Regions from separate parts of the Paenibacillus sp. FSL L8-0663 genome, predicted to be linked through region 1. Evidence: riboswitches for the same ligand, from Rfam matches in the RefSeq annotation. Region 1 holds a riboswitch; each other region holds the start of a gene.

The links. Region 1 has a riboswitch for cobalamin ahead of MKY75_RS06685 (ABC transporter substrate-binding protein). Riboswitches for the same ligand answer to the same signal wherever they lie in the genome.
Region 2: another riboswitch for cobalamin. It lies ahead of cobJ (precorrin-3B C(17)-methyltransferase); the one in region 1 lies ahead of MKY75_RS06685 (ABC transporter substrate-binding protein).
Region 3: another riboswitch for cobalamin. It lies ahead of metE (5-methyltetrahydropteroyltriglutamate--homocysteine S-methyltransferase); the one in region 1 lies ahead of MKY75_RS06685 (ABC transporter substrate-binding protein).

The regions. Positions count from the first base shown of each region.
Region 1 covers NZ_JBBOYM010000001.1:1,472,078-1,482,879, reverse strand. Annotated here, with positions in the region: gene cobT (nicotinate-nucleotide--dimethylbenzimidazole phosphoribosyltransferase) at 1-185, opposite strand, end outside; gene MKY75_RS06695 (ABC transporter ATP-binding protein) at 229-1,062, opposite strand; gene MKY75_RS06690 (FecCD family ABC transporter permease) at 1,059-2,105, opposite strand; gene MKY75_RS06685 (ABC transporter substrate-binding protein) at 2,102-3,109, opposite strand; cobalamin riboswitch at 3,317-3,508, opposite strand; gene MKY75_RS06680 (histidine phosphatase family protein) at 3,631-4,383, opposite strand; gene cbiB (adenosylcobinamide-phosphate synthase CbiB) at 4,433-5,404, opposite strand; gene cobD (threonine-phosphate decarboxylase CobD) at 5,394-6,497, opposite strand; gene MKY75_RS06665 (lipoate--protein ligase) at 6,658-7,659, shown strand; gene MKY75_RS06660 (Cof-type HAD-IIB family hydrolase) at 7,822-8,622, shown strand; gene MKY75_RS06655 (DMT family transporter) at 8,762-9,673, opposite strand; gene MKY75_RS06650 (aminotransferase-like domain-containing protein) at 9,806-10,802, shown strand, end outside.
Region 2 covers NZ_JBBOYM010000001.1:5,251,507-5,262,308, reverse strand. Annotated here, with positions in the region: gene MKY75_RS23300 (spore germination protein) at 1-500, shown strand, start outside; gene MKY75_RS23295 (Ger(x)C family spore germination protein) at 500-1,717, shown strand; gene MKY75_RS23290 (hypothetical protein) at 1,710-1,934, shown strand; gene MKY75_RS23285 (GerAB/ArcD/ProY family transporter) at 1,977-3,131, shown strand; gene MKY75_RS23280 (uroporphyrinogen-III synthase) at 3,233-4,084, shown strand; gene MKY75_RS23275 (LOG family protein) at 4,286-4,840, shown strand; cobalamin riboswitch at 4,898-5,083, shown strand; gene cobJ (precorrin-3B C(17)-methyltransferase) at 5,395-7,191, shown strand; gene MKY75_RS23265 (sirohydrochlorin chelatase) at 7,284-8,345, shown strand; gene cobK (precorrin-6A reductase) at 8,342-9,121, shown strand; gene MKY75_RS23255 (precorrin-8X methylmutase) at 9,290-9,934, shown strand; gene MKY75_RS23250 (cobalt-precorrin-5B (C(1))-methyltransferase) at 10,009-10,802, shown strand, end outside.
Region 3 covers NZ_JBBOYM010000001.1:5,280,765-5,291,566, forward strand. Annotated here, with positions in the region: gene MKY75_RS23390 (glycoside hydrolase family 3 C-terminal domain-containing protein) at 1-948, opposite strand, end outside; gene MKY75_RS23395 (AbrB/MazE/SpoVT family DNA-binding domain-containing protein) at 1,184-1,654, shown strand; gene MKY75_RS23400 (anaerobic ribonucleoside triphosphate reductase) at 1,948-3,897, shown strand; gene nrdG (anaerobic ribonucleoside-triphosphate reductase activating protein) at 3,894-4,391, shown strand; cobalamin riboswitch at 4,573-4,768, shown strand; gene metE (5-methyltetrahydropteroyltriglutamate--homocysteine S-methyltransferase) at 4,930-7,248, shown strand; gene MKY75_RS23415 (DUF6985 domain-containing protein) at 7,336-7,869, opposite strand; gene MKY75_RS23420 (PadR family transcriptional regulator) at 8,252-8,581, shown strand; gene MKY75_RS23425 (DUF1700 domain-containing protein) at 8,574-9,125, shown strand; gene MKY75_RS23430 (DUF4097 family beta strand repeat-containing protein) at 9,130-9,969, shown strand; gene MKY75_RS23435 (3-ketoacyl-ACP reductase) at 10,089-10,802, shown strand, end outside.

The DNA.
Region 1 (10,802 bases):
GTTTTACGATCGAATTCAGGCTTATCCACTCCTGTAATTCCTGCTAGCTGAATGACCACACTTTCCAACTTTCCAAGACTTCCCGGTGGCTTTGTTAATTGGTCCAAATGGGCTGAAGCTGCCGAGGCCGCCACCCCATCCGGCTGGGCAATGCTATCGATCAGCTGACGCAGCTTGTCGTTCATACCTTCCACTCCCTGCTCTTTTTAAGTGTGTTTCATCGTTTATTTAATCTGCTGTATCCGAAGCGCTCCTGCGCAGCAAGAGCTGCGGCACACCGCTATCAGGATGCGGAAGCATCACAGGCTCAACACCGTATACTCGTCGAATCCGATCCTCGGTTAATAACTTCGATGAAGCTCCCAATCCTTCAACCATTCCATCCTTGAGTACAAGCAAATCTTCGCAAAATTGGGCTGTCAAGTTAAGATCATGCAAGACCGCAATGATCGTCACACCCGTTTCTTGGCGCCAATCTGCCAGCAGTTCCATAAATTCAAGCTGATAGCGCAAGTCTAGGTAGGTCGTAGGCTCGTCCAGCAGCAATATTCGTGGCTCTTGCACCATCACCTTTGCCAAGGCTACACGCTGTCGCTGTCCCCCACTCAAACGGTCCAATGCTCTGTCCGCCAGCGTGGTAAGTCCCAATCGCTCCAGCACGCGATCCGTGATCGCCTCCACATCAACACCCTTTTCCCTGCCTAGCCAGTCCTGATGGGGAAAACGTCCCATTTCTACGACTTCCCTAACGGTGTATCCCACTGGAGGAAGCCCTTCCTGTTGGAGTACGGCTATGAGTCGGGAAAGCTCTTTTCTGCTGTAGCTACCGACCTTTTTGCCATAAATATGAACGTTGCCTGAAGTTGGCTGATCTACACCGGAAAGCAAATGCAGCAAGGTTGATTTTCCACTGCCGTTTGGACCAATGATCCCCCACCAAGTTCCTTCGGCGACGCTCCAGCTTATATTCTTTAACGCATGGAACTTTCCATAGGCACGTGTCAGACCCACTACCTCTAATGCCCGATTACGCACCTTCTGTGATTCACTTTGTTCTGTCACAGTAGTTCCCCCCTGCGCAGCTTCTTGTTCCGGTACAGGAGATATGCGAAGAACGGTGCCCCAACAAAGGCCGTCATTACGCCCAGAGGAATTTCTGTGGGGGCTAACAACGTGCGAGCCGCCGTATCTGCCCAAGCCATAAAAATAGCTCCACCGAGCGCAGATAATGGAACAATCATCCGGTAATCAGGACCTGTCACCAGACGAATGATATGCGGTACAACGAGTCCCACAAAGCCAATCACACCACATACCGAGACAGCGGCTGCTGTCAGCAGCGTGGAAATAATCAGAACAGATAGCTTCGTCGCATCTACATGAACTCCCATGTGCGCCGCCTGACGTTCACCCAAAGCCAAAATATTCAGCACACGTGCCCGGTTCCATAGAAATACCAGCCCTATGACCACATAAGGTAAAAGGATTCCTGTATATGACCAACCGCGCAGACTAAGACTTCCCATCGTCCAGTACAATATTTCATTGACCGTCTCCTTCGACATGGCTGTCAGAAAGGAAACAACCGCTCCCAGAAAGGATTGCATCACCACACCCGACAAAATGAGACTTTGTGTCGGAATTTTCCCACCTTCCCGTGCCAACGTCAGCACCATCCACAGCGTAAGCATTCCGGTCGTAAATGCCACTAGCGGCAGCGTCCATATGCCAACAAATGAAAATTGAAGGCCCCAATAAATCAGTACTGCCGCTCCTACCGAAGCCCCCGAGGATACCCCCAGTGTATACGGATCAGCCAAAGGATTACGCAGCACACCCTGAAATCCGGCTCCCGCCAGCGCCAGCGCTGCTCCTACCAACATTCCCAGTAACACTCGTGGCAATCTGACCTTCAAAATAATCTGCTCTGAGGATGTATTCCAATCCGGTGTAAACGTATCGCCTAACCACGGTAGGTGGTTAACCAGAATGCCCGTGATTTGGCTGACCGGAAGCTTGGCCGAGCCGATGCCAAGACAGAGCAGCAGCGTCAGCAACAGCAGGACAAGACCTGTCCCTCCAAAGCCGATCAGTTTACGGTTCATTTGAAAATTTCAGGATACACGCCCTTGGCCACTTCCTTGAGACCTTCCGTTACGCGTGGACCCGGACGACTGATCAAATTATCATCCACGGCAAATACCCGGTTGTGGCGAACAGCCGATATTTGATCCCATCCACTGCGAGCTTTAATGATATCACCGAGCGTCTGGCCCGTTTTGTCGTCCTTGACACTTTTGCTGTACAAAATCACGTCAGGGTTCGCAGCAATAATATTTTCCTCACTGATTTGGTACCACCCCTTCTGCGTGGCACCTACATTTTCGCCGCCCGCCAACGTAATCAGCTCGTCCATAAACTCGCCTTTACCCACTGTCCAGCCTGGTGAAAACTCGACGTATACCCGCAGCTTCTGCCCTTTACCGATATTTTTAATTCCTTCTTTTACTTCTGCTACATCTGCTCTCATCTTGTCAGTCACCGCTCTTGCTTCTCTCTGATGATCGGTGATTTTCCCATACAATTCGATGTTAGCCATGACATCTTCCACTGTCTTCGGTTCCGTTTTAAAAATCATAATTCCCATGTCGCGCAGCTTGGTCGTAGCCTGTTCACTAAGTGATATCCCTGCAAAAACGACTTCCGGGTTCGCAGCAATGATCGCCTCTTCGTTCGGTTTCATAATACCGCCCACTTTAGGCTTTTTCGTAGCTGCTTCCGGGTAATCAGAGTAGTCGGAGACGCCGACAATTTCCTTATCCAGCCCAATGGCGAACAACGCCTCGGTTTCTGCCGGGGAGACGGAAACGATTTTATCCGGCGCTTTTTTGAATGTAAATTCCTGTCCTGTTGCATCTTTAACTGTGAGCGGGTAAACCGTTTTGCCCGGAGGCTCTTGTGCGTTTACTGCCTGTCCCGGCTGCTGTGAAGAAGCCTGACCCTCTTTATTTTCTGCATTTTTTCCATTAGCGCCACATGCACTCAGCACAACTGCCAAAATCAGAGCCAATAGACCTGTTGTCCACACCTTTATTTTTTTTCCTGCCATGATTTGCACCCCTTCATAAATAAATCGTTAAGAGCGTTACTTGAACATCATCAGATATCTTCTAAATCTAGCCTTCTTTTCCTATCAAAAACCCCCGCATCCTCATATCAGGACACAGGGGTCACGTTAGCGCAGATCGTGCGCAGGCGGCAGCTTCTTTCCGCATGGACAGTCACTGCGAACACGTCATCCTTTCCTCGAAGGATTATGGTGACAGGCGGACGGGCAGGTATCCTGACTTATGGTAAAATACATGTCCTGAAATTCTTTCATATGCTTAGTAACATATAAAGAGGACTAACGGGCATGTTTCCATTTACAGTGGCGGGACCGCGCCGGATTCACACCGACTTCCCTTTTAACAGCGCAGGGAGGGAAACCATAGTTTCATCACGCTGCGCCGACCTCGTCTGCTGGATATTTGATGTAGTGGTAGTCAAGCCGTTCTTTTACTTGATGATTATAGGTTAAAATGAGGCGGCTTACAACCCAAACAGCCTCTTTATCCGCTGGTGTCTAACCTAATGAGGAAGCATTTCCGCTATGTAATTGTGCGGTCCTGCCAGCCTCAATCGAATCCTAAATGCTTCTCCCGGCCTCGGATTCAGACTCCAAAAATCATGGCCCGGTATCAGCATGCAAGCAAGCTGACGAATTACGCCACCATGCGTAACGACCAAAACAGAGGGCGGCGCAGCAGTCAAATCCATGGGTTGAACTTCCATAGCAACACGCCATTCATACAGAGAGTCAAGAAATTTCCGCAGACGATTTACAAAATCTGTCCAAGATTCTCCTCCAGGTGGGGTGATCCGTTGCGGCTCATCAATCCAAGCCCGATACAACGACACATCCTTGAGCATGTCATACGTTTTTCCATCCCACTCGCCAAAATGAAGCTCTCGCAGACATGGTTCCATCATAGGAGACATAGTAGATAGGGAAATTCCAGACGCCAATTCTGATTCCGGCACAATGATCTGCAAGGTCTGGCGACATCGCATTAAGTCGCTGCAATAGATTCGAGCAAAGGACTGACCTTGCAATTTTTCCTGCAAAGGCTTTAATTCCTGCTCTGCCCCCGGTAGCAAACCTAAGTCGGAGTGTCCCAGATATCGACGTTCCTTGTTCCATAAGGTTGTGCCGTGACGAACTAACACGAGCTCCATATCCCAATGCAGATCTTCTTTAGCATCATACGGCACCTTATCCTCCTGTGAGTTCGGTCTTTGTGCGTATTCTACTGTCCTTTTTGCTGCTATATCTTGTTTCAAGAAATGTCACTTCCTGCTCGATCATTATTCAGTGTGTCACTCCTCACCCTCACCGCACCCATCCCAAGGCAAAACAACCTGCGGCTCCTAACAAACACAATCCTACAAACATACTGGACACGGCGAACATCAGCTGGATCGTATGCCGTATATCTTTCGACTCTAGCGGTCGTATCCAATCCCCCATGTATGCACGAAAGGAGCGCACGCCATGATACACATTATATCCTCCAAGACGAATCCCCAATGCACCAGCAACAGCCGATTCCGGGAAGCCACTGTTCGGACTTGGGTGCAGACGAGCGTCTCGCTTGACTGTGCGCCAGCTTCTTGCAGCATCTCGTTTGTACATCCACGCCGCTATCACAAGCATTGCCGCTGTCAGGCGTGCTGGAATGTAGTTAGCCACATCATCTAGACGTGCTGAAGCCCAGCCTAAATGCAGATACTTTTCATTTTTGTAGCCAACCATGGAATCGAGCGTATTCACAGCACGATAAGCCAGCGCCAAGGGTGCTCCCCCGATCAAGGCATAAAAAAGCGGGGAAATAATCGCGTCCACGATATTTTCAGCGACCGTTTCAACCGTACCGCGTACAATCTCAGGCTCATCAAGTTGCTGCGTATCCCGCCCGACTATCATGCCCAGCTCCCGCCGTGCCGCAGCCAGGTCATCCGCCTGCAACGCTCGGTAGACTGCCATTCCTGCATCCTTTAGTCCTTTGGAAGCAATCGTGGTCGCAATCAGCACTATTTCTGCGCCGACAGATAACCACGGATGAATCCAGGCAAGCAATTGCAACAGCGCCCAGGCGAGCGCAAAGGAGCCTCCCGCCACAATGAGTGGAAGCAGTATACCTGCACGTTTCAGCCCTCGGTCACTTCGGACCTGGCAGCGAATCACTTTTTCCAATGCTGAAATGGCATGTCCCATACCGATGACTGGATGCGGCAACCACCTCGGGTCACCGATCAGCCTGTCCAATAGATAGGCTGCCAGGATAATCAAGCTAACTGTCACGCCGCTCCTCCTCCTCCAGCACTTCACCCAATACAGATAGCAGCCTGTTATTGGCTTCTGCATCCTTGACTGCAATCCGAAAATGGCTCGTCGTCAGTCCCGGATACATAGCACAGCTACGTATAAGGATTCCGCGTTGTCCAAGCGCCTGCTGAATAGCTGATGCGCTCCACGTACCCGGCGCCCTTGCCAGCACGTAATTGGCTTCGCCGGGAACGACACCGCAGCCCCATTCCGCCAAGCCGGTCAACAGACGGTTGCGCTCCGCAGCAATCAGCTCCTGTGTTCGGCGCTCATATGCTTGCCCACTTTTCAGACATGCCTCCCCAGCCAGCAACGCTAACCCATTCACACTCCAGGTCACCTGTTTGGCCGTCATTCGCCGGATATAGTCCGGATGAGCAATCGCATAACCCAATCGTAGGCCAGGAATGGCATAAAATTTGGTCATTGACCGGATCAAAATCACATGAGGATAGCGATCCAGCACAGGCAGCAGTGAGATTCGCCGTTCCAGCGGAATAAAATCAATGAATGCTTCATCCACCACCAGCACAGTACCCGTTGTGCCAGCCGCCTCTGCCAGCTCGCACAGCTCCTGCTCACTATATTGGACGCCATTTGGATTATTCGGCTGCCCGAGGAACAAAACATCTACCTGCTCCATGAGCTGAAGGATGTCCTCCACGTCCGCCTTCCATTGAAGCGAGGCCTTCCCATACACCCGGTTGACCTCGGCTCCGAATTTGCCAGCCAGCTCGGCATATTCCGAAAAACACGGCTCCACTGTACCCACACGCTTAGGAGCTAGTCCCAATAACAAGAGCGCCATGCTCTCAGCCGCTCCGTTTCCGATACTTAACGACTCCGGTGGAACATGCAGTCGCCGTGCGAGCATATTTTTAAAATTCCGATGCCCAGGGTCTGGATAGCGAATCACAGTGTCAAATGAGTGTTGCAGCGCCTCAAGCACCTCAGGCGGTGGACCAAGCGGATTAATATTTGCACTAAAATCTACAAAATCAGCAGCAGTCCCGCCAAATGTCGCCGCAGCTGTTTCCCTGTCCCCGCCATGACCGTAAACCTCTATCATTGCCTCTCATCCTTTCCGCCCGTTTCCAATCATTTAGCTCCATTATGAGGCTGCTTTTTGCGTCCCGTCAATGCAAATGAGCTTTTGTACATGGCTCACTTGGGTTACAATAGAAGGAGGCACACATAAAATTACACAGTTTATATACGGAGGAATGGACATGCTGTTCATCGACAACCAAGGGATACACGATCCAGCCATTAATCTTGCTATTGAGGAATACGCGCTCAAGCATCTACCGCTGGACGACAGCTATTTGCTGTTTTACATTAATCAGCCTTCTATTATTATAGGCAAGCATCAAAATACCATTGAAGAAATCAACGCCGAGTTTGTCAGAGATAACAATATTCAAGTCGTTCGTCGCCTGTCCGGCGGCGGTGCTGTATATCATGACCTCGGTAATTTAAATTTCAGTTTTATTACCAAGGATAACGGGGAGTCCTTTCATAATTTCCTCAAATTTACGCAACCTGTGATTGATGCTCTGCGCCAAATGGGAGTAGAAGCTGAAATGACAGGCCGCAACGATCTGCAGGTCGGAGAACGTAAAATTTCAGGAAACGCCCAATTTGCCACACGCGGACGTATGTTCAGCCACGGTACATTGATGTTTAACCTGAATCTGGACAATGTGGCTGCATCACTGCATGCCAATCCCGAAAAATTCAAATCCAAAAGCACTAAATCTGTCCGCAGTCGCGTAGCTAACATCAGCGAACTGATGGACCGTGAGATGACCATAGAGCAATTTCGCGAGGAACTGTTGCGTTTCATATTCGGATCAGAATTGGATCAAGTACCTCAATATAAGCTCACCGATACCGATTGGGCCAAAATCCATGAAATATCCAAAGAACGTTACCAATCGTGGGATTGGAACTACGGTCTATCCCCCGAGAGCAATATAAAGCACACACGTAAATTTCCAGTCGGTATTATTGATATCCGCATGGATCTTAAGGAAGGCTACATTCGTGATATTAAAATCTATGGGGATTTCTTCGGTGTGGGTGACGTTGCTGATATTGAAAATATCCTGCGCGGCAAGCGTTATGATGAAGGTGAGGTACGTCAAGCCTTATCCTCTCTCGATTTGAAGCACTATTTTGGTAATATTGAGTTGGACGATTTTGTTGGACTTGTATTTTTGGAAGACTAACCGTTACTTTTTCCCATCGTTTCAAACCAATACTTCAGTGGTTATAAGGGGACAGGCTCTTATAGGAGCCGTCCCCTTTTCCTTGCGATATTGTCATTTTGAATATTATAAGATACAATTTTAGCATTGCCCCATGATAGAGATAAAGGAGAGAATACCGATATGTATAAATTAATTGCCATTGATATTGATGATACACTCATTAACGACCAAAAAGAAGTTACACCAGCGACACAACAGGCATTAGAAGCTGCTGTAGCGAAAGGTGTGGTGGTTACCCTCGCTACTGGACGAGCTTATGCCTCTGCACACAAAATTGCTCGCCAGACTGGTTTGAACGTGCCGATCATTACGTATCAAGGAGCTTTGGTTAAAAACCTGCTGGACGAAAACGTGCTGTATGAGCGTTATGTTCCACTCGTGGCTGCACGTCGTCTGTATGAATTCTGCGTGGAACGCAATCTGCATCTACAAACGTATATTGATGACAAATTGTACACACGTGAAGATAATCAGAAAATCAAAGATTACACGGAGCTGAACAACACGGAATATTTTGTAGAGCCTGTATTCAGTAAAGTTATAGAGCAGCCGGCTCCTAAATTGCTGATTATCGACGAGCCGGAAGTGTTGGATGAATTAATTCCTGAACTTCGCGTACTGCTTGGCAATGAAGTTCACATTACAAAATCCAAGCCTCACTTTCTGGAAATTATGCACCATGAAGGCACCAAGGGTCACGCGCTTACCTTCCTTGCAAACCATTTTGGCTGTGAACTGTCGGAAACGATTGCCATCGGCGACTCTTGGAACGACCATGAAATGCTTGAATGCGCTGGTCTCGGCATAGCGATGGAGAATGCCATTCCTGATTTGAAGAAGCTGGCTGATTACATCACTCGCAGCAATAACGAAGATGGTGTTAAGCACGCCATCGACAAATTCGTACTCAATGTTGAATAAGCAAAAAGTGCCTGCTCCCATAATTCTTAAATAAAGTAATACAACAACAAAGCCTCCAAACTGTCGCATGATCAGTAACATACGACAGTTTGGAGGCCTTTTCTGTCAGATCATATAATAACCTGACCGCTATAAAATATCAGGCAGCAGAACGTAACTTACGCCTGTTCACCAAACGGATAATTCCATTGTTCATAAGGATTAGTCCGGTCACAATGAGCAGCACCCCAACCAGCATCCACCAGCTTACATGCTCTCCATACAACAACGCTCCCAAGCCCACCGCAATCGGCGGTGATATATACAGCCACGTCGTCGGAAACAGGGGATTTGTACGCTCCATGAGCCAGTAGAACAGTGTATGTGCAATCATCGAACCAAACAGGATCAGATAGAGTAAAGACCCCATGGCAGGAAGGTACTGCCACCCCTCAGAACTCCACGGTTCCGTGATCGCAGACAGTAACAGCAGCATCCATCCCCCATGGATCATTTGCGCCGCATTCAGGGCAATCGGGTTCGTTTCACGAAATACATCCATCACTCGCTTGGAATAAAGAGCTCCCCCTGAATAACACAGCTCCCCCAGCAAAATAACAAGGCATCCCGCCAGCCACAGACCACTGATCTGAACCGCCAATCCGGGCAGCACAACCAGCACCACACCAAGAAAGCTGATCATGCAGCCAACGACCGTAATCCGTGACGTTTTTTGCCGTAGCAGTACAGATTGCAAAATGACGATCATCATCGGCCCGGTAGCTGACAGAATAGCTCCGATCCCGGAGCTGACATATTGCTCTGCCCAATACAAGGCCGAAAAGGTACCGAAGGTCGTTCCTGCTCCAATCAGCAACATTTCCTTACGCCATAATAACGACCATTTCACCTTTCCGGTCAGCTTCATAGCAATAAATAATATCGCACCTGCGGCGAAAAAACGTACCCCTGCCGATAAAAACGGCGGAAGCCCGGCTTCCACTCCCACTTTTATGGCCAAAAACGTTGTGCCAAAAATAAGACACATTACTGTAAACGCGATCCCAATCATGATACGTCCCTCTCCCTTCAGTTGCTTTTAAGCATACAGGGAGACGAACAGAACAGTTGTATAACTACAGAACAGTTGTATACGTTTTTGAAGTGCTATATAGTACAATACACACAAAGGAGCGTGGATAGCATGGGTAAGAACAACAGCGAACTACTTTTTCCAGCCGATCATGCCTTAAAGCTGTATGAGCAGGTTATCCATTATGTAACTGTGCGGATCGATCGCGGGGATTGGCAAACAGACATGAAGCTGCCGTCCGTACGAAGCTTGGCTCAGGAGCTGGGTGTACATCGGCTAACTGTTTTCCGGGCATATCAGGAGTTGAAGCAACGAGGACTGGTCTATGTAAGGGACAAATCAGGATATTACGTTCATGCTTCCCAAGCGACTGGACATGCAAAATATGCTGGCTACTCGAGACATACGTCCATAGACCTCACGATTCACTCCAAATCTGCCCATGCGGCAGATGATCCGTCAGTTTCAGCCTGGAGAGGAATGGATGGACTTACCCGCGTTCAATCAGTGAATGCGAATTTCCAGTTTTCCAAAGCGCTGATTGACCCCTCTCTCCTGCCCAACCGATTTTGGGGAGAGCTGATGATGCAGGTTTTTGAAAAGCATCCGAAAGTAGCAGCCACCTATTCCGCTGTACAGGGTGATACCGAGCTTCGGGAGGCCATGGCGCAGCATTTTAGCGTGGATAAGCATTTTGCTTTATCACCGGATGAAGTGATGATTACCTCGGGAGCACAGCAAGCCATTGATTTAATTGCCCGATCTCTGCTCCATACAGGAGACCGTGTATTGATCGAACGCCCTGCTTATGGTCCTGCCATGGAAATATTCCGCAGACAAGGCGCACGTCTGACCATGACCGATATTCGACCAGAAGGATATGATATGGACCAGATTGAGTGGTGCATGAAAACGGAAAAACCACGTCTCTTTTATATGAATCCGACATTCCACAACCCGACGGGCTTTACGGTCCCCGATGAGCAACGCAAACGACTGCCTGAACTAGCCGAGCGCTACGGCTGCCTCATTGTTGAGGATGACAGCACCTATGACATCAGCTTTGGGCAAAAGCCTCCTTCTCCGATTTTCGCCTATGATGTTTCGG
Region 2 (10,802 bases), 3.8 Mb from region 1:
TGGAAGCGTTAATGATGGAAATTTCTTTTGAGGCATTACGTGAAGCAGGGATTCGTCTCCCCAAAACGGTCGGTCAGGCCGTTAGTATTCTTGGTGCGCTCGTAATTGGGCAGGCCGCAGTACAGGCAGGGATTGTATCGGCACCCATAGTCATTGTTGTGTCGCTCACAGGTATTGCTTCGTTTACCATTCCACGCTTTAACTTTGCCATCACAGTTCGCCTGCTACGATTTCCAATCATGCTGATGGCGGGTTTATTCGGATTGTTTGGGATCATTATTGCGACAACGCTGATTGCTACGCATCTAACCAAGCTAACATCGTTTGGTGTCCCTTACATGAGCGGATATAGCCCGTACAACCATACGGATCAAAAGGATATCGTCGTCCGTGCACCTTGGTGGAAAATGACTAAACGTCCTTCCTGGATTGGTAAAGACAACAACAAACGAGCGAAGGAAAAGATGAATGGAACGCCTACCACCGAGGAGGGATGGTGATGAAGCCCAAATCGAATACACAAAAAATACGTAAAGCGGCTGTGCTCTGTTGTCTGCTGCTTTGTTCTGTTCTTTTGGGAGGATGCTGGGATCGCCGTGAAGTGAACGATGTGGCCTTTGTGATGGGTACCGGGCTAGACAAGGAAGGCGATCAATACCGGGTAACGATGCAAATTGCTTTGCCTGGACAACTAGGATCTTCGGGCAGCACAGGAGGAGGGGGAGGTACAAGCGGTACGAAGTCCTACTATCTGGAGTCCAAAACAGGTCCAAGCTTTCGAGGAGCAAGTACCGAGGAACAGCGCGGGGTTTCGCGAACACTTAATTACTCCCATCGGCGGGTACTGCTGTTCGGCGAGACGCTGGCACGGGAAGGGATTAGCAAAATGATGGATGTCATTGCACGTATTCCGCAGAACCGTCTGTCTTCCCTGGTTGTTATCACGAAGGGGTCAGCGATGGAAGTGCTTCAGGCAGATGCTCCGATTGAGCAATATCCAGCGGAAATGGTGCGTGAGCTTAACTTTTCCTATATGAAAAAACCTCGTTCCGTTAAACTGCTGATGAATTCCGTCCTGCTGGAAGGCATTGACCCGGTGGTGCCAGTAATGTCTCTGGTGAAGAATGGGCCCGCTAGTCTTAAAGACAAGAAGACGAATATTCAGATCGATGGATTGGCAGTCTTTCGACAAGACAGGTTAACAGGGATTATTGATAACCATCTCAGTCGGTTTCTGCTGTTGGGTATGGAGCAAGCCAAGGAGACAGAGATATTTATCCCCCCTCCCAAGGGTAAAGGTTACATATCTGTGCATCTCATCGAAAATAGAGTCCATATCAAGCCCTTTATTCAGGGGAATGAGATTCGAATGACCGTTCATATGAACTGCAATGGGAATGTGAAGGAAAATGAGACGAATTTCGATATTTCCAACGAGGAAAATTTGAAGTGGCTGGAGCAGCAGACAGCCGAGGAAATCAAGAGGGAGCTGGGAGAGGCTGTCCACGTGATTCAGCAAAAGTATCGTTCAGACGTACTTGGTTTGGGCCGGGCTATTATTACGAGTCACCCGGATGAATGGAAACGGATTAAACCTCAATGGGAGCAACTATATCCCAAGGTGGAGATCACCATAAATCCGGTCGTGCATATTGAGAATATTGGTGCGGTCACCAAACCATTCGGGGTCAAAAAGGAGCAAATCCAGAATGAATAAAGTATTTCTGTTACCTTTGGTGCTGGCTATGCTCTTCATGTATCTGATTGACCGTAAAAATATTAACAATGCACCAGCCATCAATCGTTGGGTCTCTCGAGTATTGTATGTTATTAGCATTGGTATCTGGATTTACGGAACATCAACGAAGAGCACCGTTTATGTGGCTACATGGCTGACCCGTTTTATTGACATGTGGCTCCCCCCTACGTTGTAAATCGTGTATTGGATGCCTGCGGATAAAAGGAGGATGACCTGTATGAAACAGTTCACAACCAGACAAATCGTACTGCTGGGTGTATTGATGGAGGTCGGTATTACCCTTATACATGCTCCGGCGCAGGCAGCGGATCACGCGAATCAGCATGCCTACTGGACCTGTATAATTGCGGCTATCGTGCTATGCTTGCCGATCTGGGCGATGTTGAAACTCAAGCGTCGTTTTCCTGACCAGGATCTAATGCAGGCGATGGTGAGCTCTCATCCTGTGCTGGGACGTATGCTGCTTGCAGTCTACCTTATTTTATTCCTGATCATTTTTGCACGGGATTTGAGAATTATCACAGATTTAGTGGAGGTTGTGCTTTTGCCGCTGACTCCGATTGTGGTCACTTCTCTTATTGTGCTGTTAACTCTGGTATTTATGGCCAAAGGCGGAATAAGCACCATCGTGAATATGGCCGAGATTTTTTTGCCGATGTTGATTTTGACGCTGTTGACCATGCCACTTTTTTTTGGGCGTAATATGGATTTTTCGATGCTGAGACCCTACTTACATCCAGAAGTAGAGGGAGTGATCAAGGGCAGCTGGCGCATGCTGGGATATATGGCCGATATCCTGATGGTTCCCTTTGTGATTTCTGGAAAGAGTTATAATGGACGTAGTGCGTGGTATGGGCATTTGCTCGGAACCGCTTTTCTGATCATGCTGGTGTTGCAGTCGGAGTTGGTTATTGGTGTTCCTATCTTGTCACGGCTGTTCTATCCATCGTATGAACTGGTGCGTCAATTGCAGCTAACGGACTTTCTGGATCGGTTCGACTTGTTCGTGGCAGCACTGACCGTACCCACCTTTCTTACGAAGATCGGAATTGATCTGTACGTTACCAGTTTGGCGGTAAAGCGTATGTTCTCCCATGCCTGGGGGAGTCTGATGGTTTGGCCCGTAGGTTTGTTAGGTTATGTCTGTTCGTTTATGCTGTTCTCCAACATCGTGCAAGTTTTTGATTTCAGCCGGGAGTGGACCGCGGTGATGATCATTTTTTTTGTACTTATGCCCTTGGTACTATGGATGTTGCTCCGACCCAAATCTAAAGGGAAAGGCGGAGATGATAAGGCATCTAACGGAGAGCGGGATAGCAGTAGTCAGCTAGAAAGCCGGCAGGGAGACAGAACAGGACACACCCACTTATAAGATTCCTGTATTCATCGAAAAAGTAATTCTTATTTGTCTTTTACCCCTCTGATTGTATACTTGGTAGAAAGAAATACGACTTCTACTAGGGAGGAAACAGAATGGCACAACGCATGACAGGTAAGAGAGTCGCTCTTGCTGGTCCCCGTAAAGCAGACGAAATGGCGCTGCTAGTTGTGAAGATGGGAGGGGAGCCAGTACATCGTCCGGCCCAGGGCACTGTTTTTCTAGATGATATCGAGCTGCGCAACGCTGTTGTATCGTGGGTAAAGAACCCTCCGGACTGGTACATCTTCACGACAGGCATGGGGCTGGATGCCCTGTTCGATATGGCAGAGGATATGGGTGTGGCTGAGCAGATTATAGAGTTGCTGCAATCTTCCAACATTGCAGCGCGGGGCTACAAGACGGTCAATGGACTCAAAAAGCGTGGCTTTACGCCAGCAGTACGAGACGAGGACGGAAGTTTGATCGGATTGACAGGAGCTTTCGCCCCATACGATCTGAAGGGGAAGGAAGTGCTGTTGCAGCTGCATGGCGATCCAGCCCCACGGTTGGTAAAATGGCTGGACGAGCAGGGGGCAGTGACCCGCCAGGTACTTCCTTATAAGCATATCCCACCCGAGGAAGCAAAATTGCAGGCGTTACTGGAGGATGTTATCCATCGTAATGTTGATGCCGTTACATTCACGAGTGGTCCGCAAATTCGATTTTTGGCCCAATATGCCAGAGAGCAAAATCGAATTGAGGATTTACTGGAAGCTTTTCGTGAGGATGTGATTGCTGTATCCGTAGGGAAGGTGACTGCACAGTCCATTGTGGAAGAAGGGATTGATCGAGTCGTGTTTCCAACCGAAGAGCGCATGGGCGCGATGATGGTGGAGCTGGGCAAATATTTTGAACATAACGATTCGGTGCATGGCTGTGGTCTGAAGATCATGAATGGTCATTGAAATGAGATCAAAATTATAAATGCAGATGCTAAAAAATGAACTTATATTTCGGGATACAGAGTAAAATAAAGATAAGGGCCTACGAGGTCTTTATCTTTTTTTGTTGGACATGCATCGACAAAGATTTTTGTTATAGCGAAAATGTTTATCTAATATAATGAATAAGTTTCGATGCTACTTAGGACAGGAGCTGAGACGTTAATGAATTCTATTTGCGTATTTGCCGGGTCCAGACCTGGACATTTATCGGTATATGTTGAGGCAGCAGGCAAACTGGGAGAAGCCATGGCTCGCCATCATATCCGTCTGATCTATGGCGGCTCTAGCAGGGGGCTAATGGGAGAGGTGGCAGATGGAATGCTGTCGGGTGACGGTCAGGTCACTGGCATTATGCCCACCCTGTTATTTGATGCAGAGATCATTCATCGGGGAGTTACCGAATTTATTGAGGTAGCAAGCATGCATGAGCGTAAAGCGGCAATGAGCGAGATGGCCGATGCTTTTATTGCCCTTCCGGGTGGTTTGGGAACCTTTGAAGAGCTGTTCGAGGTACTATGCTGGGCGCAAATCGGCATTCATCGCAAGCCCATTGGGCTGCTGAATGTGAATGGATATTTTGACCCGTTAGTAGAAATGGTGCGTCATAGTGTGCAAGAGGGGTTTACCGGGAGTGAGCATCCAGCGCTACTGAGCATCTCCGCAGACCCGGACGAATTGCTACATATGTTAAAAAATAAAGCACAGAACTTGAAATAAAGCTTTTTTCGTGCTTGCACAACTGATTGAGGCAAGGTTATGATAAGACCCATAATCAAATAGCGGACAGACAAGGTGCCTTTGCGGTTGAGCAAAGGGTAACAGGGAATCGGGTGCAAATCCCGAGCGGTCCCGCCACTGTAAGGAAGAGGATTTTTTTAATTGGTCACTCGTGAAAAACGGGGAAGACGAAAGAATCCGTTGATGCCAAGCCAGGAGACCTACCTTGATCTGTATGCACCGTTAACCTTCGCGGAGAGGATGGGTGTACGAAATCAGGAAATCAGGCACACGTTGCTTTTTCCATGTTGGCTAGAGGTTTGCGTGGATATGAACGTGCAGCAGCGTTTGAAGCGTAAACAGACAGATGGAAAACAACGGCAGGCTGGAGGAAGACAAATCGTGTCTTCTTACGCTGTTTGTTCGTCTGATGAGAGATACGTACATAGAAACCCCATCCGGGCAGGATGGGGTTTTTTTAAGTTACACGATGTGCATAAATCATTGAAATAGATAGGATAGCTGCCCTGAAAAGGATGAATAGGAGGAGTACGATGAGCCCATTAGGAAAATTGTTGGTGATTGGATTTGGACCAGGAGATATGGAACATATCACAAAACGGGCGCTGGATGCGCTGGACGAAAGTGAGGTCATTATCGGCTACAATACCTACGTTGATTTGATCCGTCCGCTGTTGAACGGACAGGAGATTGTACGCACAGGGATGACAGAGGAAGTGAGCCGTGCGCAGGAGGCGGTTCGCCAAGCAGAGATGGGCAAGAAGGTAGCTGTCATTTCCAGTGGAGATGCGGGAGTCTATGGTATGGCAGGGCTGGTGTACGAAGTGCTGATGCAAAAAGGCTGGCGACGCGAGGACGGGGTTGAGGTAGAAGTCGTACCGGGGATCTCGGCAATTCAGTCCTGTGCTTCGTTGCTGGGGGCGCCGGTTATGCATGATGCTTGCACGATCAGTCTGAGTGATCATCTGACCCCGTGGGAAACGATTGTGAAGCGTGTAGAAGCTGCGGCTTCAGCTGATTTTGTGATTGCATTATACAACCCGCGCAGTGGTCGGCGTACCCGCCAGATTGTGGAGACGCAGTCCATTTTGCTGCGTTACCGCGATCCGCAAACTCCGGTCGGGTTGGTGAAAAGTGCTTATCGTGAGCGTCAGCAAGTTATTGTAACGACGCTGGAAGATATGCTGAACCATGACATCGGGATGCTGACGACTGTAATCATCGGCAATTCCTCGACGACGGTGTATGACGGTTTGATCGTGACTCCGCGCGGATATCAGCGCAAATACACGTTGGATGCGACCGAGCAGGCGCTCAAGCCGCATCAGCGTCTCCGCACGGAAGCGGAGCCGTGGTCGCTGGGAGCGCAAGAGGGTACACCGCAGGCAGGAGCAGCCCCGACTACGCCCGCTGGACCCTCCGCGAGCGGCGCTGCGGTTGCGACGCAGGCACGCCCGCAAGCGATGGCTGCCGTGCAGGCAACGACTGCTGTGCAAACCGACGCAGCCACGGCATCGCTGGCGGCAGAGGCGCTAAGCCGCCTCGCTATCGGCGGTAAGCTGCCTGGCGAAGCCAACGCTCGCTGGAGCGGGCAAGCGCCTACCGCCAAGAGCACCGCCGGAACGTCGGCGGTGGCCGGAGCAGGGGCCGCGGCCGGGATGGCGACAGGCGGCTTTGGCAAGCCTGCGCTGTTTGAGGTGGGCGTTTCCCCGGGTGTGGGAAACAAGAAATTCACCGCTCGCCAGATGGCGCTGCTCGCCGAGGTAGCGGGTGATGATGGCGAGCTGGAATACACGCCAGATCATCAGATCGTGCTGCGCGTGCCGTGTGCAGATCCCGAGGAACTGGTCGGGCGGCTACGGGATGAACGATTCATTGTCATGCCGATTGGCGATGTGTTTAAGGTAAAGGCGTGCGACTTCTGCAATATGGAGAAGGATGACGCTGTGCCTGTGGCTGAGCATTTACAGGTTGTACTTGGTGGATTACAGGCACCCAAGGAAACGAGCATTGCTTTGAACGGATGCGGTATGGCCTGCTATGGAGCCGTACTAGAGGATATCGGAATCGTCTATCGCAAGGGTGGGTACGATCTCTTCCTCGGTGGCAAAAAATTCGGCCGCAATGCTCATGCCGCTCAGCCTGTAGCGGAAGGAATTCCGGGTGATCAGATTACGGACATCGTGGAGCATGTCATCGCTGAATATAAGGAAAAAGGACATCCGAATGAGCGCTTTCATAAATTTTTTAAGCGTGTAGGTGTCGTTGCGGGGTTCCGGCATGAAGATGCACCAGTAACGGTAGAAGTGAATGCGGTTTGTGGTGATTAATGGACTGAAGGCCTGATGAACGGGATACAAGCATATATATAAAATAGGGCGTCATGCAGGCTATCCCTATTAAAGAGGAGGAAACAACAGCAGTGGATGCAATATTGTTGGTTGGACATGGAAGTCGGGACCCGGAGGGGAACCAGGAACTGCTGGAATTTGCACAGGCAGTGGCAGATCGGGTACCGGATATGTGCGTGGAAACCTGTTTCTTGGAGCTGGCACGTCCCAGCATTGCTGATGGGATGCAAACTTGTGTGGAGAAAGGGGCGACGCGTGTCGTTCTTATTCCGATTATTTTGTTCGCAGCGGTACATGCCAAAATTGATATTCCGATGGCTATTGACCGGGCAAAGGCGAAATATCCGCAGGTGGAATTTGTATACGGACGTCCGATTGGTGTTCACGAGAAAATCGTCAGCATTCTGCTAAGCCGCTTGAAAGAGGCCCAGCCGGTTGCAGTTCCAGCGGGGATGATTAGCGCTGTCGAGGCATCTGTCGAGGTACCTGACGAGGAAACGGCGGTACTTGTATTAGGACGCGGAAGTAGCGATCCAGATGCGAACAGTGACTTTTTCAAAATCACCCGTATGCTGTGGGAGAAGCTTTCTTATACATGGGTAGAGAGCAGCTTTATCGGTGTGACGCAGCCTTCCTTTCCCGATGGATTGGAGCGTTGTGTACGATTGGGGGCCAAAAAGATTATCGTGCTTCCCTATTTTCTGTTCACGGGTGTGCTGATTAAACGCATCGGAGAAATGACCCAGGAATTTGCCGAGGCTCACCCTGCATTACAAGTGGAGATGGGCGGATATTTTGGTTTCCATCCTCAATTGGTTGAACTGGTGCTGGAGCGAGCTAAGGAAGGTTTGTTCGGCAAGGTTACAGCCAATTGTGATAACTGCCAGTTCCGCCTGGAGGCGCAGGAGCACCACCATCATCACCACGATCATGACCACGATCATCATCATGAACATGAACATCACCACCACCATCATACACATGAGCACGACCATCATGATCACCATACACACAGCCACGATCACACTCATGAGCATGTCCATGCTCACAGCCATGATGACCATGATCACCATCACGAGCATTCACATACGCCATCTGTAGTGAATGGAAGCGGGCAGGTGAAGGGCTCATGATATTCATGCTATGCGGAACGAGCGATGCTCGGGAATTGGCGCTGCAAATCCGTGACAATGGCTTCAACGTATTGACCTCAGTCGTAACCGAAAGCGCGGCAGCCAGCTTGTCTGAAGCGGGACTAGACGTACGTACAGGCCGAATGACAGCCGATGAAATGGCTGCAATGATTCGGGAGCTTGGAATACAGGCGGTTGTTGATGCCAGTCATCCTTTTGCAGAAGAAGCACATGCGAATGCGATGACAGCCGCTCGCGAGTCCGGGGTTCCTTATATTCGCTATGAGCGGACAGGACTTGTATATGACAATCATCCGTTGCTCCACATCGTGTCTTCCTATGAAGAGGCCGCATTACAAGCGAAGCAACTCAAAGGTTCTGTAATGCTTACGACAGGCAGTAAGACGCTCGGCACGTTCACCAAGCATTTACTCGGAGATCCGGAGATTCGTCTGGTTATACGCATGCTGCCGCGCCTGGACAATATGGAGAAATGCGGCGAACTGGGCATGGAGCAAAAAAATATTATTGCCATGCAGGGACCCTTTTCCCGCGAGATGAACGAAGCATTGTACAAGCACTATGGCACGACCGTGATGGTCACCAAGGAAAGCGGAAGCACGGGAGCAGTGGATGAAAAGGTTCAATCTGCATTGGAGCTGGGGATTCACGTACTTTTGATTTCCAGGCCGGAAGTGGAATTTGGCACAGTATTTGATCATTTCGACGGAGTCATCAACGCACTGCGTACAGCAAAAGAGAAAACTTCAATTTGAGTTGAGCCTTACCCCTGCGAGTCCAGTTCATCAGGAACGACTTCTGGCATGTATTTAAAATATAGTCATCTTAAAACAGGTGTTTTTTAGAGGTATCCATGATTTAGTAGCAATGAATTGTCATTTTCCTAAACTATTTTCTAATTTTCCATAAGGGAGTGGTCTACCATGGATTTCAAAACAGAATTTAAACCGCTAACGGTACAGCCGCAGGAGATTGAAGGCAAAAGCTTCGAGATGATCACAGAAGAATTGGGAGAGCATCCTTTTACAGCAGAGCAATATCCCGTTGTACAGCGTGTCATTCATGCATCTGCTGATTTTGAGCTGGGCCGCAGCATGGTGTTTCATCCAAAAGCGATTGAAGCCGGGATTGCAGCTATTCGCGCAGGCCAGCAGGTAGTGGCAGATGTGCAGATGATTCAAGCGGGGCTGAGTAAGGATCGTATCCGTCAATTTGGCGGGGATGTGCATGTGTACATATCTGACCCTGACGTCATGGAAGAAGCGAAAAGGCTGAATACGACACGCGCCATTATTTCGATGCGCAAAGCGATTCAGGCGAGCGAAGGTGGTATCTATGCGATTGGTAATGCGCCAACAGCGTTGCTGGAGCTGATTCGTCTGGTGAAAGAAGGAGCGGCCAAGCCCGGACTGGTGATTGGCATGCCCGTAGGCTTCGTATCGGCGGCAGAATCCAAGGACGAGCTGCGCAAGCTGGATATTCCGTTCATTACGAATATTGGACGCAAGGGCGGCAGTACAATTGTCGTAGCAGCATTGAATGCGATCTCCTTAATGGCTGTCCGCTAGATGCGGTTGTCCGTTTGCTGTATCATGAAATGAATTGGAACATGATCAGCAGAAGAGGTTAAGGAGGAATTGGCATGGAAAAGGAAGCGGCGTCCGCCGACAAGCCCAAACGGATGAAAAGCGGTGAAGCTCCCGCACCGGACAAGCCAATGCGGTCAGGCTTTACGACAGGAGCTTGTGCGGCTGCAGTAGCCAAAGGAGCGGTACAACTGCTCATCACGGGCATTCCGCCGAAGGAAGCAGTGATATCGCTGCCCGCGGGCTTCGATCAGGCGTTTGAGCTGATTGAGCCTGTGTTGGACGCGGACGAAGCTTCCTGCACGACGATCAAGGACGGTGGCGATGACCCAGATGCCACGCATCAGGCGAGAATTATCGCGTCCGTTAGCTGGCGCGAGGAGCCGGGCATTGAATTGGACGGTGGCATCGGCGTGGGGCGGGTAACGAAGCCCGGTCTGCCTGTGCCTGTCGGAGAAGCAGCGATTAATCCGGTGCCGCGCCGGATGATTACGGAGGCTGTGACAGATGTGCTTGAGGAGCACGGATCGGCCAAAGGTGTCCGTGTCGTCATCAGCGTACCGGATGGTGAAGAAATTGCCAAGAAAACGCTGAACGGTCGGCTTGGCATTCTTGGCGGTATTTCCATACTAGGCACGCGTGGTGTGGTCGTTCCGTTTTCCACGTCAGCTTATAAAGCCAGTGTCGTGCAGGCCATATCAGTTGCGCAAGCGATGAACTGCCAGGAAATCGTCCTGACCACAGGCGGCAGCAGTGAAAAATACGCCATGCAAATGTATGATCAGCTGACGGAAGAGGCCTTTATTCAGATGGGGGACTTTGTTGGCTTTGCTATAAAGCAAGGGAAACG
Region 3 (10,802 bases), 3.8 Mb from region 1:
CAACCGAAAACGGACACGGAACGTATGAAACAATGCCCGATCCAAGTCTTCTTCTTGCAGCGATCCTTGCGCCAAAGCTTCTCGAATCGCCCGCTTGGAGAGCTCCGCATCATCTGTAATGCTGTCAATTCCCGCCCGAATAGATTCGGCCACACCTGGCGTGTGGGAATCGTAATACTGATGATCGTTGACAATCCCCATGACATCACCCGCATCACTTACGACAAAGCCGTCCATCCCCCATTCGTCCCTGACAATATCGTTAACCCCATGATATAACGTAGCAGGCGTTCCATTAATCAGGTTGTAGGAAGTCATCATCGACTGGGCGCGGCCTTCCATAAAAGGCTTCTCAAAGGCTCTTAGGTAATATTCTCGCAGGTTTCGTGGATCTATACTGGAGGAGCCACTTCCCCGATCCACTTCATTATTGTTACCCAGAAAATGTTTTAAAGTGGCAACCGCTTTCAAATATACCGGATGATCGCCCTGTATCCCCTTGACTAACTCCTTCGACAGCTCTCCCGTCAAATACGGATCTTCGCCGTAAGCTTCCTCATTGCGTCCCCATCTTGGGTCACGCTCCATATCCACCGTAGGTGCCCACAGGGTCAGACCGTTTAATTTAGGATCACGACGATAGTAGACACGCGCCTCATCTGCGATAACAGATCCGATTTGACGCATTAACTCCGTATCCCAAGTACATGCCAATCCTACTGGCTGAGGAAATGAAGTCGCCTCACCCAACCATGCTATCCCGTGTGCCGCTTCCGTACCGTGCTTGTAAGCTGCGACTCCCAATCGGTCAATGGCCGGCTGGTATTGCAACATGGATTCGATCTTTTCCTCCAAGGTTAGTCGCGACACGAGATCCCGTACACGCTCATCCAGATGAATCTTCGGATCTTGATATAAATATTCGATATCCGTTGTTTCATGACTCATATCCGTCATCTCCTTATCCCATTTTAAGAATATAATGAAAAGGCATACATGAAAGCGTTTTATATATCATAGCTAAAAAGGAGTATCCCGGCAACAATACCGAAAATATCCTATACTGGATGAAAGAGAGTCGCAGCATAAAGACAAAAAAAGTTGCATTTTACCTTCAATATACAAAGCTAAAAATAATATTTTTTGGTATAATCAGGATATATCATTGAAGGAGGAAGCGCTGATGAAAAATACCGGAATGACAAGGCCCCTGGATCAATTGGGGCGAATTGTACTCCCTAAGGAAATGCGCACCACAATGGATATCAATATCGGTGATTCGCTTGAATTCTTCGTAGATGAAGAAGGATTTGTATTAAGAAAATACACGGGTGTCTCCTGCAAATTTTGCGGCGCGGTGGATCACTTAACTTATTTTCGGGACAGCTTTATCTGCGCTGATTGCATTCAATTATTAAAGACCGATGAAAATGTGCATGCCACAAGCAATGATGCTATCCAGGCTCAAGAACATACCCAGCCGATCCGAAACAACACAACGTGGCAGCCCAAGCAATCCAGAGTGCAGCAAGGTGAAATGGTAAAAAAGCTTCGCAAGCTAATTCAGGATCACCCGAACCTGCCACAAAAAGTGTATGCAGAAATGCTCGATATCTCCCAAGGCCGGGTGTCCCAGTTGAAAAAGCTACTCTAAACCTTCTAAATCTATATCCCAAAATCATACACAATGTACCGACGACCCTATTCATTTTTTTGTCACAACTTCGATTGCCAGGTATAGAGTAAGGCGCATATCTACGGATGTGCCCCTTACTCTATACCTGGCTTTTTCGTGTCGGCCGCCCTTGCCAATGTGACAATAGTCACATACTCCCGATGTATACGTATATACAATATATAGATCGAAACAATTGGTTATCACTAGATATCATCAATATGTTGTTTTTGTGAAAAATATATATATTTTACTATATGGAGGGTTTTACGATGAAGGTGCTGGAGGAACATCAATTATACGACATCGGCGAGCGGGTCATTGGGGCACAAGATCTGGACATGCTGCGGGAGAATGCAAATTTGAATGGAGAATCGTTCAGCGGCAAAATGAGCAAGCTTGGGTCCGAGTATGCCAAATGGTATGCGCGCCTGCGGGTACTTCCGCCCGAACTGACGAACGCGATTGATCACGGATATGTATATGTTCACGATTTGGACCAATACGCACTCGGAACTACGAATTGTATCTTTATCCCTTTTGGCCGGTTACTACAAGACGGATTCAATACAGGCAATGGCTCTGTACGCACACCGCAAACGATTATGTCCGCTATGGCACTAGTTGCCATCATATTCCAGTCTCAGCAAAATAGCCAATTCGGAGGTGTCTCCGCCAATAAAATAGATTGGGACCTTGCCCCATACGTTGCCCGGTCCTTCCGCAAGCATCTGCGCAAGGGACTTCGGCTGTTCGAGGAAGAGATAGAATCCAGTCTGACTGACGATGAGCTACATATGGCCAATCCCCATTTGCAAGAAGTCTGCCCTCGTTCATACGCATTCGCTCGCGAAGAGACGGAGACGGAAACCCGACAGGCTGCTGAATCGCTCATTCATAACCTGAACACCATGAGCAGTCGCGCAGGTGGACAGATTCCATTCACTTCACTGAATTACGGAATGTGCACGTCTGCTGAGGGACGGCTTGTTACTCAATCGCTGCTGGAGGCCACGATTCGCGGCTTGGGTAGCGGGGAAACTCCTATTTTTCCACAGCATATTTTCCAATGCAAAGAGGGAATCAATCAGGCAGAAGGCGACGTCAATTATGATTTGTTCTTACGGGCGGTAGAATGCTCTAGCAGACGGATGTATCCCAATTTTGTGAATGTGGATGCCACCTTTAACCTGCCTTTTTACCGTGCTGATGACCCGGATACCATTATAGCGACAATGGGTTGCCGTACCCGCACCATTTCTGACCGTTTCGGTAGAAATCGGCAGAGTGGTAAGGGAAATCTCTCCTTCAATACCATTAATCTGGTGCGGCTTGGCATTGAGTATGGTATTTGCACAGGCAAACGCCTGACACCTGACCGTGATCGCTTTGATGCGAGACTAGAAGAAGTTATGCGCATTGCGGTGGATGGCTTAATCCATCGCTATCAAATCCAGACCAGCCAGCCGGCCAAAGCCTCGGACTTTATGATGCGCGAAGGGGTATGGGAAGGTGGAGAACAACTAGAGCCAGATGATAAGGTGGGAAGCATACTAAAACACGGTACGCTTTCGATCGGATTCATCGGACTGGCTGAGTGCATGAAGGCACTATACGGGAAACACCACGGGGAGGATGATTTCGTATACCGCGAGGCACAGCGAATCATCACTTCTATGCGCGTGTATTGCGATCGAATGAGTGAATATCACAATTTGAATATTACATTGTTCGCTACGCCTGCCGAAGGTCTGTCGGGCAAGTTCACCTTGCTGGATCAACGTGATTTCGGGATTATTCCTGAGGTGAATGATCGAGAATATTACACGAATTCTTTTCATATTCCCGTGTATTACACGCTCCCGGCTGCTCGTAAAATCAGCTTGGAAGCTCCGTTCCATAACCTATGCAACGCTGGTGCGATATCATACATTGAGCTGGACGGTAATGCGCGGAATAACCCGGATGCGTTTCTTAAAATTGTTCAATACGCGCTGCATCAGAATATCGGCTACTTCTCCATCAACCATCCGGTGGATCGTTGTACGGAATGCGGTTATGAAGGGATTATCGGGACAAGCTGCCCCCAATGTGGCACAGATGAGGAGCACACACACTTTCAGCGCTTACGTCGGGTAACCGGATATCTGACAGGGGATTATACCGTTCGCTTTAATGCTGCAAAACAAGCAGAAGTTCGAGATCGGGTGAAACATAAGTGAATTTGTGTGGCTACATTCCGGAATCTCTGAACGAAGGATACGGCCTGCGCACCGTCGTGTTCATTAGCGGTTGCCGTCATGCCTGTCCCGGATGCTTTAATCCAGCGTCGTGGAGCTTCCGTGCAGGTGAGCCATTCACACCCCAACGACAACAGGAAGTCATTCGTGACATCATGGATAATCCGTTGTTGGATGGACTGACTCTCTGCGGGGGAGACCCGTTTTTCTCAGCAGCAGAATGCTCGCAATTTGTGCGTGACTTCCGTGCGGCCTGTCCCGACCGAACCGTGTGGGCTTACACTGGCTTTGTTTATGAAGATCTACTCACAGATCAGGAGCGACAAGAGCTAGCACTTTTGTGCGATGTGATTGTGGATGGTCGCTTTGTAGAACAGCAAAAGGACCTGACCCTTCCCTTCCGGGGCAGCCGCAATCAGCGTCTAGTAGATGTAAAAGCCAGCATTCAGGCAGGTTACACCGTTTCATTGACTTAAGGCGAAGGTTACTCGGCAAATGCTATATCTAATCTAGGACAAGTCTCCATCATGGATGAGGCTTGTCTTTTTTTTTGCATATCCCTAACAGATTCCATTGCAGTTTCTATTGCGCATCCTGCAAGTTTCACTTATGATGGTGAACAAGTATACGAGTGCATAATTATTCGTCATACCTTAACCGCATAGCTTGGAGATAGGTGTCTGTTCTATTCAGATCAGGCTTAAAAGGGAAGCCGGTGCAAATCCGGCACGGTCCCGCCACTGTAAACGGGGAACTTCCAGCTGTTCATACAACCACTGGTCCACAGACCGGGAAGGGATGCTGAGAGTCATGATCCGTAAGTCAGGAGACCTGCCTATTTTAACAACATCGCAAGTACCTACGGAAGATAGGGAGGTGTTAAGAGCAGTCGCCGTATTTTTGATTTTTTAATCACGGAGGCATTCTTTCCCCTACTTATTTTTAACTCTGGGGGGAAGAATGCCTTTTTTGGTACGTAAAAATAAAACAGCCACCCACTAGGAGGAAAAGTACATGTCCGTCATTGAATGGCCTGAATTGTCCGGCTTAATTAGCAGTAATCTGGGATATCCGCGTATCGGCGAAAACCGGGAATGGAAGAAAGCACTGGAACGCTTCTGGAACGGCAGTATTAGCGAAAGCGAACTGCAAACGGAGATGAAAAGATTACGGTTGGAGCATCTGAGCAAGCAGCGTGACAAGGGGATTGATCGCATTCCTGTCGGAGACTTCTCCTATTATGATCACATGCTGGATACATCTGTGATGTTTGGTCTAGTACCCGAACGGTTCAACCATCGTCCCGCAGGTCCGATTCCTCTGTCCGTGTATTTCGGGATCGCTCGTGGACAGAAGGGAGCAACCGCCAGTGAAATGACCAAATGGATGAACACCAATTATCACTACATCGTTCCCGAATTGGCAAACGCAGTCCCGGTGTTCACTGAAAATAAACCTTTACGGGCTTATCGTGAAGCAAAACAAGAGCTAGGCATTGATGGGAAACCGGTCCTCATCGGCCCCTATTCATTCGTTACCCTTTCCAAAGGCTATGATCGCAAGGAGCTTGCTTCTATTATAAGAACCTTCCTGCCTTTATACACCCGTGTCCTGTCTGAACTAGCAGCAGAAGGTGTTCAGTGGGTCCAAATCGATGAACCTGTCCTGACCACCTCATTCCCAGTAGAGGATTTGGACATTATTCAGGAAGTCTATGAAGCTTTGGCCCAAGCTGCGCCCTCTTTAAATATAATGCTGCAAACTTACTTTGGTAGCCTGGACCATTATGAGCGTCTGTCCGCACTTCCGGTACAGGGACTGGGTCTTGATTTTGTGTATGATGATGGCGAAAATCTCCAGCATATATTGCAGCATGGTTTCCCTAAAGGAAAAACGCTGGGCGCTGGGGTCATTGACGGGCGCAATATATGGCGCAGCGACCTTAACGCTGTGGCTACCCTGCTCGGTCAGTTAGCAGAACAGACCACTGCCGAGCAGCTTATCGTACAGCCATCATGCAGTCTGCTGCATGTGCCAGTCAGTCTGGAAGCAGAGCACAAGCTGGATCGAGAACTGGTGCAAGCGCTGGCTTTTGCCGATGAAAAGCTTGAGGAAATCGCCGTCCTGACGGCTGCACTTGGCAAACACGATCCATCCGCACTCACCAAGCTTGGACAAAGTGCAGATGCGGTAGCCCGTTTCAACAGCTCAGCGGCACGCGTACAAACAGCTGACGATCTGGCTGACTTGCTGGCAAAGGAGCCTCTAACACGCAGCGTTCCTTTCGCCGAGCGTCGTGAGATTCAGCAAAATAAGCTGAAGTTGCCTCCACTGCCTACGACGACCATTGGTAGCTTCCCGCAAACCGCCGAGATCCGCAAGGCCCGCCTGCACTATCGCAAAGGAGAATGGTCTGCCGAGCAATACCGGACGTTCATCCAACAGCAAATCAAGGAATGGATTGATATTCAGGAGGACATTGGCATTGACGTGCTTGTACACGGGGAATTTGAGCGGACCGATATGGTTGAATTTTTTGGCGAAAAGCTGAATGGCTTTGCTTTTACACAAAACGGATGGGTGCAGTCCTACGGCTCCCGCTGTGTCAAACCGCCGATTATATACGGAGACGTCTCCTTCGATCAGCCCATGACTGTGGAAGAAACGGCATTCGCTCAATCGTTAACTTCCAAGCCTGTTAAGGGAATGCTTACAGGCCCTGTGACCATTTTGAACTGGTCTTTTGAACGCAATGATATTCCGCGTAGCCAAGTTGCTTTACAATTGGCTCTGGCATTACGGGCAGAGGTAGAGGCACTGGAACAAGCGGGCATCAGCATGATTCAGGTCGATGAACCCGCAATTCGTGAAGGGCTTCCGCTGAAAAAAGAACAACAGCAAGCCTATCTGGATTGGGCAGTTCAAGCCTTCCTTGTGACCACGGCCACCGTTGAACCTGCGACCCAAATCCATACGCATATGTGCTATTCCGAATTTCAGCATATGATTCAGTCCATCTCCGACATGGATGCCGACGTTATATCTATTGAAACTTCGCGAAGCCACGGAGAACTGATTGTCAGCTTTGAAGATCAGGTATACGACAAAGGCATCGGTCTGGGCGTGTACGATATCCACAGTCCGCGCATCCCCGATGTATCTGAAATGCTAAGCATGATCCAGCGTGCCCTGCGCGTACTGCCATCAGATTTGTTCTGGGTTAATCCAGATTGTGGTCTGAAAACCCGCACCAAAGAGGAATCTGTCGCCGCCTTGCGACAAATGGTACAAGCCGCTCAAGCAGCCCGGGCTGCATTGGCTGTATCCAACTAATTTTTTATCGTTTCGAATCACGCCTTCATTTTCAACATATTCTGTTCCCCTTTCCGGTCCTTTCTGCTAAAAGCCCGGGAAGGGGATTTATTCTAGGTCATATAATGTATAAGCGCCTTGAATATGCTCCATTTTCATCTGCTTCATATGTACGCCTAAGCCATGTTCTCGATCCCAGGAACAACTAAAATTCAAATACAGTTCATCCTTTGCCGATGAGTCGGAAATCAATATAGACATAAGCTGTATTCGATTCAACAATTGTTCCGGCCGCTCCACATAAGGCGCATATTCATCCGGGTCCTCTCCCCATGTACTGTAAGCATTCCGATACTTTTCCACGATGCCAGCATAATGATGGTGTATGGATTCCAACACTTGAGGATGAATAGCTGATGAATATTCCATATACTGCTCCCATGTCTTTTTTTGCAACAGTGTAGGTTCTTCTATAGTCTGTGCCTGTTCTTCGGAATCGGCTCCCACGATAAATTCGACTTCTACTTCCGAGGGCTGCCCGCAAAAATCAAGTTGCACTACACCACGCAGAACAATCTCCTCAGATACATCCCAAGACTCATCATCCTGTTCCAGTTCCATATACCAATGTTTCCAGTCCATTCTTTATCCACCTCTTCATAAAAAGTAATTTTTAACCCTGTTGAATACTTTACAATCTATCATTTTAATGAATGAAATTAAAGCGGCATCCTATCTGTGCTTCCAGCCATATTTCGATGAATTCCCAAATAAAAATACTTTTTTCTACAACATTCGCTACTCAATAAAGCCTCCAAGGAAGGAAATTTGTCCATTTTGACACAAATATTTTATTATTAAAAATTTAGTACCTTGCATTAATCAGTACATGATGTTAAATTATACCTGACTACTGTTCTATAATTAGTACCCGTGACAAATTATGCACAAACACACGTTTCTTTCCCTTATTCCGAACGACACCTATGAATTATTGATAACATCCAGGAAGGGAGCACCGCTCGTGAATGTGAACATCCAATTCAAAAAAGGGGTACTGGAACTGTGCGTTCTAGTTCTAATTGGACGCAAAGACCGTTATGGCTACGAGTTGGCGCAAGCCGTCTCCCGTCATATTGAAGTAGCCGAGGGAGCCCTATATCCACTGCTTCGCCGTCTGGTATCAGAAGGATACTGCACAACGTATTTACAGGAATCGACCGAGGGGCCTCCTCGCAAATATTATCGGCTGACCGATACTGGCAGTCATTATACAAGAATACTTACGCGGGAATGGAATGATTTTGTCCATAATGTCGCAAGCCTACTGGAGGAAGGAAATTCCGATGAATAGAAAACAGTTTCTTACAGAGGTGGAACAGCGTCTTTCTCCTCTCCCTGCAGAGGTACGCAATGAGCTGCTTAGTGATTTGAGCCAGCATTTTGACTACGGGTTGGTTAATGGCAAAAGCGAAAGTGAGATTGCCAATGAGCTGGGTAACCCAGAGGATATTGCCCGAGAAGCGTTGGATGATCCCAATGCAGCCTGGAACGCTTCTCCTCCGCTTCGCCAGGGAAGCTTCGCACGCAATCTTTTTACTTTCTTAGGGCTACTGTTTCTTAACTTGCTGATCTCCATCCCGATTATGGCTACCCTATGGGCAGTATGGGCTTCATTGGCTGTGGTATCGATCAGCTTCATTGTAGCCCCTCTTCTCGCTGTTACTGATTATGCGCTAAACAGCACCTTTTACCCGGCCAAATTCTTTTTCTCTATCACGTTGACGGGTATAGGTCTATTGCTGCTGCCTGGTGTACGTTATCTCTTACTCCTTATGGTCAAAGGCACAGTACGATACTGGAAATGGAATCTGACTACCCTGAGGGGAGCTTACTAACAACATGAATAAAAAGTGGTTTATTGCAGCAGGTCTGTGCATTGTCATCGGTGCAGCCGGAATGGTGGCCTACGGTGCCCCATGGAGTCAACAAGTCATGAAGATTAACAAAGAATGGACGTTTACACGTGGTCAGCTACAGAAGCTGAAGGTGGACAGTTCTGATGATGTCTCTATTTTGTTTACTCCTGGCTCTGGTGACCAAGGTACGATACGCATTAGTGGAGAAGTTCAGACAAAGGTAGCCGACCAAATTCATAATGCCCGAATTGAGAACGGTAAGCTTACGATTCAATCGGAGCCGGCCCCTTCCTTGTCATTCTTTTCGATCACTCCTGATTTGGATCAAACGATTACCGTAGAGATGCCCTCTGGCGAAACACTAACTGACCTACAGGTAGATGCACATTCAGGGAATGTAAAACTTCAGGATGCCTCCGTGCAGAATACTTCCATCACCGCTACTTCAGGCACTGCCGAGATTACAAACCTCCAAAGTACCCACCTGATCGCAAATTTAACATCCGGCAATTTTACAGCCAGTCAGCTTGCAGCAGATATGGAGTTAAAGCTTACTTCAGGTGATGTTACCATTCGCGATTATAGCGGTAATGGCATTATTTCCCTAACCTCAGGGGAGACAAATATTACGCAACGTGCCGTAGCCAACTTGGAAGTGAATGCTGATTCTGGTGACGTGAAGATTAAGCAAGCTCCCGATTTTAAAGGTGTTTATAATGTCCGCTCTGACTCTGGGAGTATCAATACTCCCGAATCTGTTCCCGGTAGTGTGAACGTGATTAAGGTCGAAACCACTTCAGGGGATATTTATATTTCCAAATAGAGACCTCTAAATGAATGCCTCATCAGAGGCGAAGTTTGGTTCAATGAGTTTAACCTTGTATAATGTAACCATGTGCCCAGATGCACAACCACATTATAGATTAATAAGGAGGAGACTGGATGGAACTTAAGAATAAAACAGCTATTATTACAGGAGCCAGTAAAGGAATCGGTAAAGCAATTGCCGAAACTTTAGCTAAGGAAGGCGTTAACCTGGGATTAATTTCACGCACATTGACTGACCTGCAAAAGCTGCAGGATTCACTGGGGAGTACATACGGTGTGAAAGTGGTGAGTGCTGTTGCAGATATATCGGATCGCTCACAGGCCGCTGCCGCTGTAGCTTCACTAGAACATGAGCTAGGCGCTGTCGACATTTTGATTAACAATGCAGGCATTGCTACCTTTGGCACAGTCGCGGAGATGGACCCCGAAGAGTGGGAACGTATTATTCGCGTAAACCTGATGGGAACCTATTATGTCACACATGCTGTGCTTCCAAGCATGCTGGCACAAAAGAGCGGAAACATTATTAATATTTCCTCGACGGCAGGAGAACGAGGTTTTGCAACAGGCTCGGCATATTGCGCATCCAAATTTGCTTTGATGGGCTTCACAGAAGCACTGATGCAGGAAGTTCGCAAATCTAACATTCGCGTCACCGCGCTGACTCCAAGCACTGTCAATACAGAACTAGCGGCAAACGCAGGATTACCTATTGGTGATGAGGATCGCATGCTTCAACCGCAGGATTTGGCCGATCTGACATTAGCCACATTGAAACTGCCTCCACGGGTTCAATTAAAAGTAGCCGGTATTTGGACAACCAACCCA